DNA from 3 places in the Rhizobacter sp. P3_C12 genome. Region 1 is predicted to be linked to each of the others. Evidence: predicted binding sites of a transcription regulator. Region 1 holds the regulator's gene; each other region holds the start of a gene.
What was found. The regulator FliA, encoded in region 1, starts transcription of late flagellar genes. The targets are predictions, from matches to a motif close to CTAAAGTTTNNNNNNNNNNNGCCGNTA.

Region 2: the regulator FliA is predicted to act here: its motif matches at 1,498-1,524, upstream of fliS (flagellar export chaperone FliS).
Region 3: the regulator FliA is predicted to act here: its motif matches at 2,358-2,384, upstream of AC1DXV_RS05595 (flagellin domain-containing protein).

The regions. Positions count from the first base shown of each region.
Region 1 is NZ_JBFUGW010000106.1:10,053-20,032, forward strand. Features, by position in the region: gene flgA (flagellar basal body P-ring formation chaperone FlgA) at 1-122, shown strand, start outside; gene flgM (flagellar biosynthesis anti-sigma factor FlgM) at 238-561, shown strand; gene AC1DXV_RS17400 (hypothetical protein) at 579-959, shown strand; gene AC1DXV_RS17405 (class I SAM-dependent methyltransferase) at 963-1,712, opposite strand; gene AC1DXV_RS17410 (methyl-accepting chemotaxis protein) at 1,726-3,081, opposite strand; gene AC1DXV_RS17415 (RNA polymerase sigma factor FliA) at 3,101-3,814, opposite strand; gene AC1DXV_RS17420 (hypothetical protein) at 3,835-4,620, opposite strand; gene flhF (flagellar biosynthesis GTPase FlhF) at 4,674-6,359, opposite strand; gene flhA (flagellar biosynthesis protein FlhA) at 6,696-8,777, opposite strand; gene flhB (flagellar biosynthesis protein FlhB) at 8,774-9,943, opposite strand.
Region 2 is NZ_JBFUGW010000019.1:28,979-34,425, reverse strand. Features, by position in the region: gene fliD (flagellar filament capping protein FliD) at 1-1,310, shown strand, start outside; gene fliS (flagellar export chaperone FliS) at 1,559-1,978, shown strand; gene AC1DXV_RS05575 (flagellar protein FliT) at 2,044-2,343, shown strand; gene AC1DXV_RS05570 (flagellar brake protein) at 2,409-3,158, shown strand; gene AC1DXV_RS05565 (alpha/beta fold hydrolase) at 3,223-4,077, shown strand; gene AC1DXV_RS05560 (alanyl-tRNA editing protein) at 4,106-4,837, shown strand; gene AC1DXV_RS05555 (hybrid sensor histidine kinase/response regulator) at 4,834-5,447, shown strand, end outside.
Region 3 is NZ_JBFUGW010000019.1:34,626-38,940, forward strand. Features, by position in the region: gene AC1DXV_RS05590 (flagellin N-terminal helical domain-containing protein) at 83-928, opposite strand; gene AC1DXV_RS05595 (flagellin domain-containing protein) at 1,250-2,089, opposite strand; gene AC1DXV_RS05600 (O-linked N-acetylglucosamine transferase, SPINDLY family protein) at 2,534-4,315, shown strand, end outside.

The DNA.
Region 1 (9,980 bases):
CCGGCTCGGGCGAGGCGATGACCGCCGGGATCGAGGGCCAGCCGGCGCGCGTGCGCACCGAAAGCGGCCGTCTCGTGACCGGCGTCGCGGTGGCAGAACACCAGTTGGAACTCGCATTGTGAAAAACTGTCCCAGGCACAACAATTCGGGTGAAACCCCTCAAGTCGCCACCGGGCGGGCCGATACACCGTGCATGTTGAAAGGCCGGGGCCTCTGTCCCGACCCAAGGAGTCCTTCATGAGCATCAAGATCGGCCATCAAGCAGAAGCAGCCGCGCCGACCCAGGCGGTCGGTGGCGCCACGCAGAAACAAGGGGCGACCGCCAAGCCCGCCGAGCAGGCCCCCCAGGCCGTCGGCGCCGCGTCACCCGAAGCCAGCACGACCGTCTCGCTGTCGAGCGCGGCTTCGTCGCTGACCGGCACCGGGTCGGCCAGCGCCGACTTCGACGCCGACAAGGTCAAGCGCATCTCCGACGCGATCGAGAACGGTTCGTTCAAGGTCAATCCGGAAGCCATCGCCGACAAGTTGATTTCCAACGCCCGCGAAGTCCTGGGTCATTGATCGTCATGCAGCAGCCGGTGAATCCCGCGTACGAAACCTCGCCCGAACTCGAGGCCACCCTCGGCGCGGTCGAGACGCAACTCGCCGCGTTGGGCGAGGCGCTGCGCACGCGCGACAGCGCGGCGATCGACCTGCACGCGACCGAGCTGCACCGCTCGCTGGCGCGCGCGGTCGACCACTTCTCCCGCGCCGCCCGCAGCGGCCCGGTGCCGACCCCGTTGCGCGAGCGCCTGGCGCTGGCCGGCGGGCTGGTGGCGGCGCAGCGCGAATCGCTGGCGCGCGCCACCGCCGCGCTCGATCGCGCGATCGACGTGCTGATGCCGCGTGAGCGGCCGGCGGCGGTCTACTCGGCGAGCGGCCCGGCCGAACGCGGCAGCCGCGGATTCATTCAAGCCTGATGTTCAGCGCGCCTTGAACGGCGCCTGATACAGCCACACCGGCCGCCCATCCGGGCACACGTGCCGGGCCACCGGGCGCAGTTCCTGCGCCTCGAACTCCAGACTGGCCATCCACGCACCGGCGCGCAGCTGCTGCCGCGCCTTCGCGACCGCGCGCGGCATGCTCTCCGGCCGCTGGAACAGGTAGACCAGTTCGTACGCCGACCAGTCGGCCTGCCAGATGTCGCCGCGCGTCACGCGTGCCGGGATGCGCTGCAGCCGGCAGCGCAGGCCGCACAGCAGCCGCACCGGCCAGCTCCATTCGATGCCGTCGAGCACCGCGCGCGGATACGCCGCGTGCAACTCGCGCAGGCCATCCCCCAGCCCGCAGCCGGCGTCGAGCACGCGTGCGCCGTCCGGCAGCGGCACCAGCGCCGGCAGGCCGCGCAGCGCACCGCGCGGCGTCGGGAACACCGGCGCATCGCGCCAGGCATGGACGGGATAGAGGGCCAGCAGCGCGCCCATCGGCAGCAGCCAGGCCCAGGCGGGCAGCGCACCGGCAAGGCCGGAGGCCAGCAACGAGAGGGGGAAACCCAGCGCGACGAAGATGCGCCGCCAGCGCGTGCCGGCGACGATCGGCAGCAGCGCCAGCACGCCGCCGAGCGCGGTGGCCAGCAGCAGCGCGACACCGAGCGGTGCCGCAGCGCGCTGCAATCCGAAGAAGAGCCCCCAGGCCGCGGCCCAGGCGATCAGCGCGGGCAGCGGCCAGAGCACGTCGCAGCCGACCTCAGAAGTTGAACGCGAGCCGCATGCCGCCCCAGTGCCGGCCCTGCACCGTGATCGGTGCGGCGGCTTCCTTCAGCAGCACGAACTGGCCACCGCCCATGTCGCGGCGGTAGGTCTGCAGCAGGAACGGGCGCTGGTTGCGCGCCGAGGCGAGCCCGGTGCGGTCGTTGAAGATGCGGCGGTAGCGGCTGTTGGCGGTGTCCCAGGCCAGGTCGCCGCGCTGCGGGTGGCAGTACTTCTTGTTGTGCGTCGCCACGTAGCCGTTGCGGTCGACCGCGATGCAGAACACCACTTTCGGGCTCAGCGTCAGCACCCGCTCCTGCACCTGCGGGAACAGCCGGTCGGCCAGCTCGATGAACTGCGTCGCGTGCTGCGCCGGGTTGGTGCCCGGCAGCGACCGGTAGTTCTCGTCGAACAGGTTGCTCGCCGAAATCGTCTTGGTGCGCAGCGAATCCTCGAGCAGCTTGCCGATCTGCGCGGCTGCTTCCATCGCGGCCTGGATGAACGGCGTGTCCTCGGTCTCGATGCCGCATTCGGCCACCAGCTCGATCAGGTGCTCCGAGACCTTCAGGAAGGCCTCGCTGCGGCGCATCGCGCTGTCGAGCGCGGCGGTGGTCTGCTGGATCTCCGACTGCATCGCGCCCATCTGCACGTTGACGCCGCTACAGATCTCGCGGCTTTGCGTGGCCGCGGCGGTGATGCTCGCGACACCGGCCTCGACATCGGCCAGCGCCTTGTGGAACCCGCCCTGCCGGACCTCGCCCGGCTTGACGTGGATCTCGCGCGACAAGGCCTCGATGCGGGTGTCGAGCACGCCCACGGTGCTCATGATCGCCTTCGACGAGCCCTCGACCTTCGAGGCCAGATCCTTCACCGCATCGGCCACCACGCCGAAGCCGCGGCCGGCCTCGCCGGCGCGCTTGGCCTCGACCGAGGCATTGAATGCCACCAGCCGCGTCTGCAGCGCGATCTGCGTGATCTCGCTGGCGGCCGCGGCCACCTCGCGCAGCGTGTCGACGATGCCCGAGACCTCGGTGCCGACCGCCTCGACCGCGTCGCGCGCACGCCCGACCGCCTCGAGGCTGCCGGCCGTCACGTCGCCGATCGCCTGCTGCGCCCGGGTGACTTCACCGAGCTGGCCGGCCAGCGCGAGCACGGCCTGCGCCTGGCGCGCCGACACCTTGCTCGCGTCGTCGAGCAGGCCGCGCACCTCGGCGGCGTCGCGGCCGACGCTGGACGCCTGCTTGCCGATCGACTGCACCGCGGCACGCAGGTCGGGCTCGGCGGCCGCGCTCAAGGCGCTCACAACGGGCTCGACCGGCGGCAGCTCGCGGCCCTTGCGGAACATTGCAAACATGTGGTCTCGATTCCCGTGCTCACCACTCGCGCAGCTTGACGCGCAAGCGGGCGATGGACTGGCTGTGCAGCTGGCAGACGCGCGATTCGGTCACCTTCAGCACGGCCGCGATTTCCTTCAGGTTCATGTCGTGCTCGTAGTACATGCTCATCACGTACTGCTCGCGCTCCGGCAGCGTCTTGATGCCGTCGACCAGGGCCTGGCGCATGCGCTGGTCCTGCAGCTGCGCGAGCGGGTTGACCCCTTCGTCGGCGACGTGCCGGTCGAGGTAGTCATTGTCGCCATCGTCGCCCGACATGTCCTCCAGGTAAACCAGCTGGGTGCCGCGCACCTTGCCAAGGAGTTCCTGGTACTCCGGCAGCGTGACGCCCATCTCGCGGGCGATCTCGCTCTCGGCGGGCGCGCGGCCGAGCTTCTGCTCGAGCTTGTGCACCGCCGATTCGATGGTGCGCTGCTGCTTGCGCGTGCCGCGCGACAGGTAGTCGTTGCCGCGCAGCTCGTCGAGCATCGCGCCGCGGATGCGCTGCGTCGCGAAGGTCTCGAACTGCACGCCCTGGGCTGCGTCGAAGCGGCTCAGCGCGTCGGTCAGGCCGATCATGCCGACCTGGATCAGGTCGTCGATCTCGACGTTGGCAGGCAGCTTCGCGATCATCTGGTGCGCGAGGCGGCGCACCAGCGAGCTGTACTGCTTGAGCATCGTGTTGACGTCGAGTTGGCCTTTGGCGGTATACATGGGGTCAGCTCCGGGGAAATTCAGTTCAGGGCCTGCTGCGGGAAATCGCGGTACGCCGGGAATGCGGTGGCGTACGCGGTTTCGACAGAGGCGGCAGGCTGCAGCACATCACGGGCCCAGCGGCGCAGGGCCGGCGTGGGCGGATCGTTGACATCGGACGCAGGGTCGACGTGCATCCAGTCGCGCAGCACGGCGCCCAGGAAGCCATCGGCACACGAGGCGATCTGCTGCGCGATGCGTTCGGCGCGCGGCGAATGCGGGGCGGCGCCGAGCAGCAGGTCGTGCACCATCAGGCCGGCGCGCTGCGTCAGCAGCTTCATCGCGGCGTAGGCGTGGGTCACGCTGCTCGGGCGGTCGTCGGCCAGCAGCAGCGGGCGCGCCTCGCTGCGCATGAACAAACGGCACAGGTCGGTCTCGGTCGCATGCACAAGCACCACGTCGGCGTGCGGCGCGGCATCGGCGGCGGCGTGCAGGAAGTTGGCGGTGCTGCCGTGCGCGTCCACGTAGCGGATCGGCAGGCCGCGCGCGGCCAGGTACGACACCTGGTGCGACAGCGCCTCGACGCAGCCGGTCAGGCCGACGGCCGTCAGCTCGGCCGGGGCCGGCGCGCGGTCGGAGGCGTCGATCACCAGCACATGCGCGCCCAGCTCGCCGAAGGCGGTGCACAGGCGCTCCAGCATCACGCCGCCGAACGCCATGTTCGGGTTGGCCACCACCGGCACGAAACGCACGCGCGTCTGGCCGAACAGCTGGCGCAGGCCGTGGGCCTGGTCTTGCGGGAACGAGGAGTCGTAGGCGTCGTGCATGGGGCGCTGAGGACGAGTCGAGGGGGGCTGTTCTTGTGGGATCGGGCGATCGATCAGGCGTGCAGCGACCCGCGGGTGCGCAGCGCCGGCTGGCGCGCCGTGAAGATCAGGTTCACGTCGTCGGCATCCATGCGGTAGGCAGTGCCGGTGTTGGCGCGCAGCGCGCGATGCACCAGCGCGTGGGCCGACAGGCGGTGCCAGTCTTCGGGGACGCGCTGGCCGTTGGCGACGCCGACCACCTTCAGCTTGTGGCGGATCAGCGCGTCGAGCRCCGGCGCCAGCTTGACGGCTTCGTCGAGCTTGGACAGCACGATGCCCTTGCAGGCGGCGGCGCGGTACGAGACCATCACGTCCTCGATGGTCTCGCCCTGCGCGGCGGCATTGACGACCAGCAGCTTCTGGATCGAGCGGTGGGCCAGCATGTCGAGCAGTTCGCGGGTGCGGCTGTCGCGCTGCGCCATGCCGGCGGTGTCGATCAGCACCATCTTCTTGCCCGCCAGCAGTTCCAGCAGGTCTTCGAGCGAGGCGCGGTCGTGCGCGGTGTGCACCGGCACGCCGAGGATGCGGCCATAGGCGCGCAGTTGTTCGTGGGCGCCGACGCGGTAGGCGTCGAGCGTGATCAGGCCGAGGTTGGCGGCGCCGTGCTTGGTGGCGAAGGCGGCGGCAATCTTGGCGGCGCTGGTCGTCTTGCCGACGCCGGTGGAACCGATCAGCGCGTAGACGCCGCCCTGGTCTTCGAGCGCGGCGTCGTTCTCGCCGGTGATCAGGTTGCGCTCGAGGATGTTGGCGGCCCACGAGGTCTCGTCGCTCACGTCGTTCGGCAGGCTCTCGGCCAGCTTGCGGATCAGCGCCGGCGAGAAGCCGCTGTCGAGCAGCTTCTGGATCAGCATCGCCTGGGCGGGCTGGCGCTGCAGCTTCTCCATGAAGGCCAGGGCGCCGAAGCGCTCCTCGATCAGGCCCTTCATCGAGCGCAGCTCGTTCATCATGTCCTGCTGGTCGCGGCGCGCCGAGGCGTTGACGTTGGAGCGGGCATCGGCGAGCGAGACGACCGGTGCGGCGGGCACCGGGGCGGGCGTGTGCTGCTGGGCGTGGGCCTGGGCCCGTGCATCGGCCAGGGCCTGTGCATGGGCTTGCGCCTGCGCTTGGGCGGCGGCGGCCTGCTGTTGCTGCACGCGGATTTCTTCGCGCAGCACCGGCGGCTCGCGCAGCGTGGCGCTGCGGCCACCGACGGCCTGCATCGGCGCGTGCTGGGCCGGTGCCGGGTGCATTGCCTGCCGTTCGGCCAGGCGCTGCTCGAGCGCGGTCGGCAGCGACGGCTCATCGTCGGGCATGAAGCTGGGTTCGTTGTCGCGGCCGTGCTGTTGCTGCATCGCGGCCTGGCGGCGCTTGAGCATGCGCTCACGCACGTAATCCTGGAACGACAGCGTGCTCATCGACAGGCGGGCGACGTCGTCGCTGACTTCCATCGCCGGGGCGGGAGCGGGTTGCGGGGCCGGTGCGGGGCGGGCGGGCTGGGCGCGCGGTGCGGCGGCGCGCTTGGCGACCGGCGGCGACGGCGGGATCGGACCGGCGGCCGACAGGCGCTCGATCTGTTGAACGCTTTCCGGCGCCATGGCCAGCACCTCGACGCCTTCGGCGCAGGGCTTGGTCGAGAGCACGACGGCGTCTTCGCCGAAAGCCTGGCGGACCAGGGTCAGGGCGTCGCGCGAAGTGCGGGCGGTGAAGCGTTTGACGTTCATCGGGAGCTCCAGGAGATCGAGCAGGAACCAGTGGCAAGCAATGGCATCCAGTGTGTGAGAGCGCAGCCGGCCGCGGTCCGGGGATGAGCCACCGTAAATCCCTTCATTTGGGATGTTTCGTGCCGAGGGGGCACGGCGGTGGACAGGAAGGCAGAGGTCATGGGCGGACGCGGTGGATGCGTGCCGTCATTGTTCCGGGGTGGACCGGAAACTTGAGGCCGATGAGAGGGGGGAAAGCCGGCCTGTTTCTGTGGCAAAGGCGCGGGTGGGGAAGATGACAAGCGAACAAATGAGGGTTGATCCCGGGTTGTCACCCGGGACACCGGAACCACGCGATCAGTTCGCCCCGATGATCGACCCGATGCGGATCGAGTGCGTTTCCGGAATCTCGCTGTGCCCCAGCACCCGCAGCCGCGGCGCGGCGCGCTTCAGCAGCCGGGCCATCGGCGCGCGGATCATGTCCGGCACCAACAGGCAGGCCGGGTGGCCCAGGTCTTCCTGGCGCTTGGCCGAGGCAGCGGCGCTGCGCGTCAGCGTGTCGGCGACGCCCGGGTCGAGCACCGCGCCGTGCGGCGAGTTCAGCGCCTGCGTCACCAGGCGCTCCAGCTCCGGCTCCAGCGCGATCACCTCGAGCTCCTTCACCGGGCCGTAGATCTGCTGCACGATGGCCGGCGCCAGGCTGATGCGGATGCGCCGCGCCAGCTCACCCGGCTCGCTCGCCACCGCCGCATGCTCGGCCAGGCTCTCGACGATCGAGCGCATGTCGCGGATGTGCACGCCCTCTTCCAGCAGCAGCTGCAACACCTTCTGCAGGCTGGCGATGCCGACCATCTTCGGGATCACGTCTTCCATCAGCTTCGGCGCGAGCTTGGTCACGTGCTCGACCAGCTGCTGCGTCTCGACACGGCCGAGCAGCTTGGCCGCGTGCAGCTGCATCAGGTGCGACAGGTGCGTGGCCACCACGGTGGAGCAGTCCACCACCGTGAAGCCGTTCATCTGCGCCGCTTCGCGCTGGCGCTCCTCGATCCACACGGCCGGCAGCCCGAACGCCGGGTCGGTGGTGCGGGTGCCGATCAGCTGGGTGGTCGCGCCGCCCGGGTTGATCGCCAGCAGCATGCCCGGGAAGGCCTCGCCCTCGCCGACCACCGCGCCGCGCAGCGTCAGCCGGTACATGCTGGGCTTGAGCTCCAGGTTGTCGCGGATGTGCACCGGCGGCGGCAGGAAGCCGACATCCTGCGCGAACTTGCGCCGCACGCCCTTGATGCGCTGCAGCAGGTCGCCCTCGCGGTTCTTGTCGACCAGCGTGATCAGCCGGTAGCCCACTTCCAGGCCCAGCGTGTCGACCGGCTGCAGGTCGTCCCAGCTGGCCTCGGCATTCGGCTCGGCCACCGGCGCGGCCGGCGGCGGCGTGTTCCGGACGCGCTTGTTGCGCTCGTTCATCCACCAGGCCGCATAGCCCATGCTGCCCGAGATCAGCAGGAACACCAGGTGCGGCATGCCCGGGATGATGCCCAGCAGGCCGATCACGCCGGCGGTGATGCCCAGCACGCGCGGCGAGTTGAAGACCTGGCTCGCGACCTGCGTGCCGACGTCTTCTTCCTTGCCGACGCGCGACACCACCATCGCCGCCGCCACCGAGATCAGCAGCGCCGGCACCTGGGCCACCAGCGCATCGCCGATGGCCAGCAGGATGTAGCTGTCGGCCGCCTGCGACGCCGACAGGTCGTGCTGGGCCACGCCGATGATGAAGCCGCCGATGATGTTGATGAACAGGATCAGCAGGCCGGCCATCGCGTCGCCGCGCACGAACTTGCTGGCACCGTCCATCGAACCGAAGAACTCCGCCTCGTTGCCCACTTCGAGGCGGCGGCGCTTGGCCTCCTTCTCGTCGATCAGGCCGGCGTTCAGGTCGGCGTCGATCGCCATCTGCTTGCCGGGCATCGCATCCAGCGTGAAGCGCGCGCCGACTTCGGCGATTCGCTCGGCGCCCTTGGTCACCACGACGAAGTTGATCACCACCAGGATCGCGAACACGATCAGGCCGACCGCGAAGTTGCCGCCGATCAGGAAGTGGCCGAAGGATTCGATCACCTTGCCGGCCGCGCCAGGCCCGGTGTGACCCTGCAGCAGCACGACGCGGGTGGAGGCGATGTTCAGCGACAGCCGCAGCAGCGTGGTCAGCAGGATCACGGTCGGGAAGGCCGAGAAATCGAGCGGCCGCACCATGTAGGCCGCGACCATCATCACCATCAGCGCCATCGCGATGTTGAAGGTGAACAGCAGGTCGAGCGCGAAGGCCGGCAGCGGCAGCACCATCATGGACAGCACCATGATGATGAAGACCGGCGCCATCAGCGCCTTGATCGCCTTGGCATGCGGGCCGAGCCAGCCCTGGATCTGTTGGATCAGCGGATTCATTCAGTGTCCTCGGTGGCCTTCAGGCCGTACTTGCCGCTCTTCGGGTTGTGCGGATCGAGCTCGTCCGGCACGTTCAGTTCGGGCAGCGCGCCCGGCAGCGCGACGCGGCCGCTCAGCGCGGCACGCAGCTGGTAGACGTAGGCGAGCACCTGGGCGACGGCCGCGAACAGCGCGGCCGGGATCTCGCGGTCGACCTCGGCGTGGGCATACAGCGCACGCGCCAGCACCGGCGCCTGCAGCACCGGCACCTTCGATTCCTTCGCGGTGTCGCGGATGCGCATGGCCATCAGGTCGGCGCCCTTGGCGACCACGCGCGGCGCGCCCATCTTGCCTTCGTCGTACTTCAGCGCGACGGCGTAGTGGGTCGGGTTCATCACGACCAGGTCGGCAGTGGGCACGGCGGCCAACATGCGGCGATTGGCCATCTCGCGCATGCGGGCGCGGATCTTGGCCTTGATCTCCATGTTGCCTTCGACTTCCTTGTGCTCCTGCTTGATTTCCTGGTGGCTCATCTTCAGGCGCATCGCGTGCAGCTGGCGCTGCAGCGGCACGTCGACCGCCGCGAAGGCGGCCAGCGCCAGCAGCACCAGCAGCATGCCGCCGACGATGGTGCTGCCGACGTGCGACAGCGCCTGCGGCAGCGGCATCGACAGTGCACCGGCGAACATCTCGACGTGCGAGCGCAGGTACATCGCGCCGATGGTGCCGAGGATCAGCGCCAGCACGGCGCCCTTGATCGCCTCGATCAGCTGCTGCTTCGAGAACAGCTTGCCGATGCCGGTGATCGGGTTGAACTTGTCGAACTTGGGCGCGAGCGGCTTGAGCGTCCAGACCCAGCCGCCGGCCGCGACGGCGACGGCCACGCCGACCACCATCATCAGCAGGCCCATCGGCAGCACGACCCAGATCAGCTTGCTCGTGAGTTCGGCCAGCCGCTCGCCCATCGCCTCGGGATTCTTCGCCATCACGGCGTTGAACTGCAGGCCGGTGGCGAGCAGCTGCTTCAGCCAGCGCGACAGCAGCGGCGCCGCGGCCACCAGCGCCGCACCGCCGACCGCGATCGCCGCGAAGTGCGACAGATCGCGCGAACGCGCGACCTGGCCCTCGGATCGGGCCTTGTCGAGCTTTCGCTGCGAGGCGGGCAGGTTGCGGTCTTGGTCGGACATGGCGGGGGCGGTGGTGTGCTCCCGCGATTGTTCCGGG
Region 2 (5,447 bases), on a different contig from region 1:
AAGCGTCGAAGATCCAGACCAAGATCTCCGCTTACGGCTCCATTCAATCGTCGGTGTCGGCCTTCCGCGACGCCGCGCTCGCGTTGACCCGCTCCGGCACCTGGGGTGCGACGTCTGCGACCTCGGCCGACACATCGGCCGTTTCCGTGTCCGGCGGCTCCAGCGCCTCGGCCGGCAACTACGCGGTCAGCGTGCAGAGCCTGGCGGCCTCGCAGTCGGTGGCAAGCACCAGCTTCACATCCAGCAGCGCGGTCGTCGGCGAAGGCTCGCTGACCATCGACACCGGCAGCTGGGACATCGGCGAGCCGGGCTTCAAGGCTCGCGCGACCATCAGCTCGATGAACATCGCGATCAGCGCGACCGACACGCTGGCCGACGTGCGCGACAAGATCAATGCGGCGGGTGGCGGCGTCTCGGCCTCCATCGTCACCGACTCGAGCGGTGCGCGGCTGGTGCTGTCGTCGAAGTCCACCGGGGCCGAGAACGGCTTCCGCGTGACGGCCAGCGGCGCCGGCCCGTCGGCCTTCGCGTACGACGCGACCGACGGCAGCGCCGCGATGACGCGCACCCAGACCGCCGTCGATGCGAAGGCGAAGATCAACGGGCTGGACATCACCTCGGCGAGCAACACGCTGAACGACGTGGTGCAGGGCCTGACGATGAACCTGCAGAAGGTCACCACCGGTGACGTGCAGGTCAGCGTCGCGCAGGACAACACCTCGATCAAGAGCGCGATCACGAGCTTCACGGCCGCCTACAACGGCCTCGCATCGCTGCTGAAGACGCAGACCAAGTACGACGATGCGACCAAGACGGCCGGCACGCTGCAGGGCGACAGCACCGCGGTGTCGCTGCAGCGCCAGCTGCGCTCGATGCTGACGGGCACCGGCTCGGCCTCGAGCGCGTTCCCGACACTGTCCTCGATCGGCCTGGAGATCCAGACCGACGGCACGCTGAAGGTCAGCGACACCAAGCTGACCAGCGCCCTGGGCAACCTGAGCGAGATGAAGAAGGCGTTCGCCAACAGCGACACGACCGACTCGGCCAACGACGGCTTCGCGCAGAAGCTGCGCGCGCTGGGCGACCAGGTGCTGGGCACCGACGGCACGCTGGCCGCCCGCACCACCGGGCTGAACAGCACGCTGAAGGACAACCAGGAACGGCAGGACGACATCACCGACCGGATGACGAACACCGAGAAGCGCCTGCGCGCCCAGTACACCGCGCTCGACACGAAGATGGCGGGGCTGAACACGCTCAGCACCTACATCACGCAGCAGATCGCGAACTGGAACAAGTCCACCGGCTAGTTGACGGCCCCCACGTCGCTTCGCTCCTGCCCCCCGAGGGGGCACCTCGCCGCAGGCCCGGCAAAGCCGGTTCCTGGGCGAGTTGCTTGGGGTGCTTCGCTGCGCTCGCGTGAAGCCTTTCTGCCAGCTGCAACTTCTCCTCACACTTGAGGGCGAAATGGACCCTGTTTCACCCCACTTGTGCGGCCTAAAGGCCGCGCGGGGCGGGCCGATAAACAGTGCATCCAGTCACGCACAAGGCCAAGAACATGTTCGGTTCCGACTACTCCGCATCGCCCTTCGGCGGCCGCAGCAATGCCTACCAGGCAGTGCAGGTCGGCACCGGGGTCGACGGCGCATCGCCGCACCAGCTGATCGCCATGCTGTTCGACGGGCTGATCGATTGCATCGCCCAGGCGCGCGGCGCCATCCGCAACAAGAAGATCGAGGAGAAGGGCCGCGCCATCAGCCGCGCGGTGCGCATCGTCGATGAAGGCCTGAAGGCCGGCCTGAACCTGAAGGAGGGTGGCGCGCTCGCCGCCCAGCTGAACGACCTGTACGCCTACATGGCCCTGCGCCTGACGCAAGCCAACCTGCACAGCGACGAGGCCGCCCTCGACGAATGCGTGCAACTGATCGAGCCCCTGCGCAGTGCCTGGGCCGAGATCGACATCAAGACCGCCGCCTGAAGCGCCGAGCCCACACCATGAAGCCCTACCAGATCGACCGGTCGCACGACAACGGAGACCACCCCATGAACAAGGCCCTGCTGAACTACTACGAAGCCATCGAGCGCGCCAGCCAGGACATGCTCGAAGCTGCCCGCGTCGGCAACTGGGACCACGTGGTCAAGCTCGAAGGCGCCTGCGCCGTGCTGATCTCGCAGCTCAAGCACGCCGCCGCGCAGCGCCCGCTGGATTCCGAGGAAGCCCAGTTGAAATCGCGCATCATGCAGCGCATCCTGGTCAATGATGCCGAGATCCGCCACCTGGCCGAGCCGTGGCTGGAAGACCTGGACGCGATCCTCGCCGGCAAGCCGAAGACCGTTCACTGAGCCGTTCACTGACGTTCACTGATCGCGGCGGACCGTCCCGCCGACCGGAGCCGAACTTGGACACGATGCCGATGCCGCTGGACGCGCTGTCCGCCACCCATGGCGGGCTGGACGATTTCCGCCTCTCCGCCGTGCCCGAGGTGCTGGCGATGCTCAAGCGGCTGCAMGACGGCAACGTGATCGTCCACCTGAACGGCAGCGACGGTGCCAACTACACCACCACGCTGTGGTCGATCGACCCGGTGCGCGGCCTGATCAGCTTCAGTGCCGAAGGCGAGAACAACCAGGTGCAGGCGCTGGTCGAGTCGGCGGATGCCGTCGCGGTCGCCTACCTGGACAGCATCAAGCTGCAGTTCGACGCGGTCGGGCTGGTGATGGTGCACAACGGCCGCAACGCGGTGCTGAACTGCGCGATGCCGCGCGAGCTGTTCCGTTTCCAGCGCCGCAGCGGCTTCCGCGTGCGGCCGCTGCTGCGCAGCACGCCGATGGCGCGGGTGCGCCACCCGGCCATCCACGAGATGCCGCTTGCGCTGCGCGTGCTCGACGTGAGCATCGGCGGCTGCGCGCTGTTCCTGCCCGACGACGTGCCGCCGCTGCCGCCCGGCGTGGTGCTCAACGGCGTGCAGATGGACCTCGACGTCGACACGCGCATCCACGTCGCGCTGCGCCTGCAGCACGTGACCTCGATCAACCCCGATTCGCGCGGCGTGCGCCTGGGCTGCGAGATCGTCAACCCGACCAGCGACGTGTCGCGCGCCCTGCAGCGCTACATCGACCAGACCCAGAAACGACAACGCCTGCTGGCCGGAGGCTAGCCTTCCTTCGCCTGGGGCCGGGCATGGCAAGATCGCCCCCTGGTTGAACAACGAAGGCCAGCGCGTGCGCATTCAGATCGAGCCCGGTGTGAGGCTGTTCGTGGACGTCGAAGGCCCCGGCCTCGTCCCCGACGGCAACGGTGTGCGGGAAAAGCCCAACCTCGTGCTGCTGCACGGTGGCCCGGGTTTCGACCACGTCGCCTTCAAGCCCCTGTTCTCCCGCCTGGCCGACCTGGCCCAGATCGTCTACTACGACCACCGCGGCCACGGCATGAGCGACCGCCGCCCGCCGTCGGAGTGGACGCTGGACACCTGGGCCGACGACGTGGTGCGGCTGTGCGATGCGCTCGGCATCGCGCGCCCGATCGTGCTCGGCCAGTCGTTCGGCGGCTTCGTCGCGCAGCGCTACATCGCGCGCCACCCGGGGCATGCGGCCAAGGTGATCCTGTCGAGCACCGCCGGCAGCATGGCGATGCCGCGCAAGCTGGCGATGTTCGAGCAGCTCGGCGGCCGCGAGGCGCGCGACGTGGCCGAGCGCTTCTGGGCCGACCCGAGCGACGAGAACAACGCCGTCTACCAGCGCGTTTGCAAACCGCTGTACAACCCGAGCCTGGTCGGCCGCGTCGAGAGCGCGCCCTGGCGCTTCACCGCCCCCGAGATCCTGCAGGCCTTCATCCGCGGCGAGCAACGTCAGATGAACCTGCTGCCCGGGCTGGCCGCCGCGCAATGCCCGGTGCTGGTGCTGGCCGGCGAACTCGACCCGGTGTGCCCGCTCGAAGACGCGCAGGACATCGCCGCGGCGCTGCCTGCGCGCTGGCGGCAGTTCCATTCGTTCCCCGGCATCGGCCACGGCGCCTGGCGCGAGAAGCCGAACGAGGCCTTCGACGTGCTGCGCCGCTTCATCACCGACCCCGCTTGATGCCACGACCACGGCCAGGATGCATGCGATGACCACCGAAGAACTGTTCCGCGAAGACGCTGCGCTCGACGACTGCGAGGCGCGCATCATCGCGCTCGGCGAGACCGGCGTGCAACTCGACCGCACCGTGTTCTACCCGCTCGGCGGCGGGCAGGCCGGCGACCGCGGCGAGCTGCGGCTGGCCGACGGCCGCGTGCTGCAGATCGCCGACACGCGCAAGGGCGCGGCACCGGGCGAGATCGTCCATGTGCCGGCGCCCGGGCAGGAGGCGCTGCTCGCCACCCTTGCGCCCGGCCAGCCGGTGACGGCCTGCATCGACCGGGCGCGCCGCGAGCGCCACATGCGCTTCCACACGGCCACCCACCTGCTGTGCGCGCTGGTGCCGCACCCGGTCGACGGGTGCTCGATCACCGCCGAGTCGGCCCGGCTCGATTTCCACATGACCGACCCGCTCGACAAGGAGGCGCTGACCGCCGGCCTCGCCCGCCTGGTGGCCGGCGCGCACCCGGTGCGCCACCGCTGGATCAGCGAGGCCGAGCTGGACGCCAACCCCGGCCTGGTGCGCAGCATGAGCGTGCAGCCGCCGCGCGGCCTGGGCCGGGTGCGGGTGCTGGAGATCGAAGGCGTCGACCTGCAGCCCTGCGGCGGCACGCATGTCGCGAACACCGCCGACATCGGGGCGGTGGTGGTCACGAAGATCGAGAAGAAGTCGGCGCAGACGCGGCGCGTGGTCTTGGGATTCGCGGCGCCGGCGGCATGAGCGGGAACGGCGACGTCGGCCACGACCAGCGGGAGCTGCGCTGGTCGACGACGCGCTGGGGGGCGGAGCCGCCTTCGCTGCCGATGCTCGACCCGGTGCTGATGGGCGTGCTGCTGGAGCACATCAACACCCGCGTCGCGGTGGTCGGCCGCGACGGGCGCTACCTGTACGCCAACCTCGAAGCCCTGCGCTTCATGGGCCTGCCGCCCGAGCGCGTGATCGGCCACCACATGTCCGAGGTGCTCGACGACGGCGTCTACCGCAACTTCGTGCCGATCTTCGAGCGGCTGTTCGCCGGCGAGTCGCTGCACCTGCAGGGCTGGGTGCACTACCAGCAGCAGGGCCGCCGCTACCGAGAGCAGGTGCTGGTGCCGTACACGCCCGGCGGCGGGCCGGTGCAGGCGGTGGTGGTCTGCGGGCTCGACCACACCGACCTGCGCCAGGGCGAAGAGGAGCTCGCGCTGCGCCAGGAGCAGCTGCGCGCCAGCGAGGCGCTGAAGTCGGCGATCGTCGACCACGCGCTCGCCGCGCTGATCTCCACCGACGCCGAGGGCCGCATCGTCGAGTTCAACCCGTCGGCCGAGGCGATCTTCGGACGCCGGCGCGCCGA
Region 3 (4,315 bases), on a different contig from region 1:
ATCGCGTGTATCGGAGTCACAGCCGGCAACTTGAGTCCTCGGGTGCGACTTTTTTCACGCACCACGCCCCGCTCGTCGTTCATCAGCCCTTCAGCAGCTGCAGCACCTGCTGCGGCAGCTGGTTGGCCTGGGCCACCATCGCGTTGCCGGCCTGTTGCAGGATCTGCGCACGGCTCAGCGCGGCGGTTTCAGCCGCGAAGTCGGCGTCCATGATGCGGCTGCGGGCGGCCGACTGGTTTTCCACCGCCGTCTGCAGGTTGGCGATCACCGAATCGAAGCGGGACTGGCTGGCACCGTAGGTGGCGCGGGTGTCGTTGATCAGGTCCAGCGCGCCGTCGATGGAATTCATCACCGTCGCGATGGCAGTCGCGTCGGCCGTGCTATCGATCACGACCAGCGCGTCGGTCACCGCGGTGATCGAGGCGTCGACGGTCAGGTTGACGGTGGTGATGTCGATGGTGTCGTTGACGGTCGTGTTGGCGCCGACCTGGAAGGTCTGCGTGCCGGTCGACGCGAGGATCGGCTGGCCGTTGAACGTGGTCCCGTTGAGGACACGGCCGATTTCGGCCGACAGCTGCTTGAATTCCTTGTTCAGCGAATCCTTGTCGCTGTTGCTGTTGGTCGAGTTGCGGGCCTGCACCGACAGTTCGCGCATGCGTYGCAGCGCATCGCCCACCTTGGACAGCGCACCTTCAGCGGTCTGCGCCATCGAGATGCCGTCGTTGGCGTTGCGGATCGCGACGTTCATGCCGCGCACTTGCGCGTTCATCCGTTCGGCGATCGCGAGGCCGGCGGCGTCGTCCTTCGCGGAATTGACGCGCAGGCCGGACGACAGGCGCTGCATCGAGACGGCCAGCGCGGACTGGGAAGAATTCAGGTTTCGTTGCGCGTTCAGCGAAACGATGTTCGTGTTGATGGTTTGTGGCATGAAGCACTCCTCAAGAATCAATGACTCCCGGCGAAATGCGCCGGCGCTTGCCGCAGGGGTGTGATGCCCTGCGTCAGACCCGGCGCGAATCACCGTTGGCCACCGACATGAAAGGTGTGCTGTTGCACACCGCCCCGTCAGCATCCTTCAGTGGATCCGGACCGCAGATCCCGGGCGAGGAACCTGTGGAAGTGATTGTTCCGAGAACTGGAGTGGGGTTAAACCGGGAAATGAGCCGGTTCGACCCGTCTTTTCATCCGCCAAACGAGAAGGCCCCGCCCGGTTTCCCGGGCGGGGCCTTGTAGAAGCGAGCCTGGCGGCTTACTTCAGCAGCGACAGCACTTGCTGCGGCAGTTGGTTGGCTTGCGCCACCATCGCCGTGCCGGCCTGCTGCAGGATCTGGGCACGCGACAGGTTCGACGTTTCAGACGCGAAGTCGGCATCCGTGATGCGGCTCTTGGCGGCCGACTGGTTCTCCACCGAGGTCTGCAGGTTGGAGATCACCGAGTCGAAGCGGTTCTGCACCGCACCGTACATGGCGCGCTCGCTGTTGATCGAGTCGATCGCGCCGTCGATCTTGTCGATCACGTCCTTCAGGGCAGCCGCGTCTTGCGTGCTGTCGATCTTCTCGCTGGTCACGTCGGTGATGCTGGCGGCTTGCGACATGTCGGTGGTGGTCACCGTGATCGAGTCGTTGGTGGTCGTGTTGGCACCGATCTGGAACTCTTTCGCGCCGGCGTCGGAGCCGATGATGTTGATGCCGTTGAAGGTCGTGCCACCGAGCACGCGGCTGATTTCCGCGCCGAGTTGCTGGAATTCCTTGTCCAGCGAATCCTTGTCGCTGGTGCCGTTGGTGCCGTTGCGGGCTTGAACGGCGAGTTCACGCATGCGTTGCAGCGAATCGCCGACCTTGCCCAGCGCGCCTTCAGCGGTCTGCGCCAGCGAGATGCCGTCGTTGGCATTGCGGATCGCGACGTTCATGCCGCGGACCTGGGCGCCCATGCGCTCCGAGATCGCCAGGCCGGCGGCGTCGTCCTTGGCGCTGTTGACGCGCAGGCCGGAAGACAGGCGCTGCATCGAGGTCGACAGGGCATTCTGGGTGGTCGACAGATTGCGTTGTGCGTTCAGCGACGTGACGTTGGTGTTGACTGACATGCTCATTTGAAATACTCCATAACGGTTGAAACGAGACCCGGCATGAGCGCCGGCATTGCCTCGGCAGATTGGTGTCTCTACCGTGATCCTCTCTGCCTAAACGACCGCACGTCCTGTGCGGCTTGCTGCGCCCGGCCTCACTGGTCTGCCGGACCCCGGCGCCGTTGTTGCGTCGCCGTTGGAGGCTTTATCGGACCGCCACTTTCCGGACTTGAGACCCGGTCACGAAAATTTCGGAGGGATCCGTTGAACAGAGGGAGGAGAACCCGGCTTCTATCTGCACTTGGGCCGGAAACTTGAGGGTCCGCACGGACGTTTCGAGATGTTTCTCGCAGCCCGGGAAGCGCTGAATTGGCAGGCGTCTGCGGTGCATCTCCGCGAGACCGGCACGGGGTGGTTTCCTAGAATTTCAGCACCCTTCCACGGGGCGTGCCCAGGCGCGCCAGCACGATGCACACCAAGCCACACAAGCCCTCGAAGCCGCGCGCCGCCACGATTGCACCCTACCTGCGCAGCGCGAAGCAGGATTGGGAGGAAGGCATCGGGCATGCGAAGGCCGGCGACTGGCGCAGCGCCGAGAGCGCCTTCCTGCGCGCCACCGAGCGCGAGCCGCAGGACAACCTCTACCTGGTGAACCTGGCACGCGCACAGATGAAGAACGGCGCGCACGAGAAGGCATTGCAGTCGGCCTCGGCCGCCCTCAAGCTGCAACCGGACGATCCGGTGGCCCGCATCATCGCCGCCGAATGCCTGCACGCGCAGCACCGCTACGCCGAGGCGGCCACCTGCCTGCAGCAACAGCCCGCGCACGTGCCGCGCAGCACCGAGTACCACCAGACCCTCGGCATGGCGCTCTTCAACGCGAACCAGCACCAGGCCGCGATCACCGCCTTGTTCGATGCACTGGCGCGCAACATCGACCACGCGCTGTCGCACTTCCGGCTCGGCCTGGCCTTCAATGCGCTGGGCATGAAGGCCGAAGCCACCGAATGCCTGCGCACCTCGCTCGTGCTAGGCCTCGGCCCGGGCGACCTGGCCGCGCAAAGCGTGCTGACCTTCATCGAACGCGAGCTGTGCCGCTGGGACCATGCCCGCGAGGACCTGGCGGCGCTGGAGCGCATGGCCGCCGCGCTGCCGGCCGATGCCGACCGCTGGGCCGCCGTGTTCGCGCAGACCACGCTGACCGCCGACCCCCAGGTGCAGCTGCGCATCGCCCGCTCGTGCTGGCGCTTCCACATGCGCGGGATCAAGCCGTTCGCACCGGTCGCGCCTCGCCCGCTGCCCACGCGGCTGCGCGTCGGCTTCGTCTCGGCCGACTTCCATCACCACGCCACCGCGCTCCTGATGGCCGAGGTGTTCGAGAAGCTCGACCGCAGCCGCTTCGACGTCACGCTCTATTCGCACGGCCCCGAAGACGGCAGCGAGATGCGCCAGCGGCTGCGCCGCGCGGCCGACCGCTTCGACGACGTGAGCAAGCGCGGCGAGCTGGAAGTGGCGCAGCAGATCCGCAGCGACCAGATCGATGTGCTGGTCGACCTGAAGGGCCACACCCGCGACGGCCGGCTGAAGATCTTCGGCCACCGGCCGGCGCCGGTGCAGGTGAGCTTCCTCGGCTTTCCGGGCAGCACCGGGTCCGACGCAATCGACTACTTCATCGGCGACGCCATCGTCTCGCCGCTCGACCATGCCGCGCACTACAGCGAGAAGCTCGCGCTGATGCCCGGCTGCTACCAGCCGAACGACCGCCAGCGCCCGCTGCCCGGCCCCTGCACCCGGGCCCAGGTCGGTTTGCCGGAAGACGCGCTGGTGCTGTGCGGCTTCAACCAGCCGTTCAAGCTGTCTCCCGAGGTGTTCGACGTCTGGTGCCGGCTGCTGCACCGCATCCCGAACTCGGTGCTGTGGCTGCTGCAATGGAACGAGCATGCGCCGGCCCTGCTGCGTGCCGAGGCCAAGGCACGCGGCATCGATACCGAGCGCCTGGTGTTCGGCCCGAAGGTCGGCCTGCGCGAGCACCTGAGCCGCCTGCCGCTCGCCGACCTGTACATCGACGCCTGGCCCTGCAACGGCCACACCACGGCCAGCGATGCGCTGTGGGCCGGCGTGCCGGTCGTCACCTACACCGGCCAGTCCTTCGCATCGCGCGTCGCGGCCAGCCTGCTGGATGCCGTCGGCCTGCCTCAGCTGTCCTGCAACACGCTGGCCGACTACGAGGCCCGCATCGTCGAGCTCGCC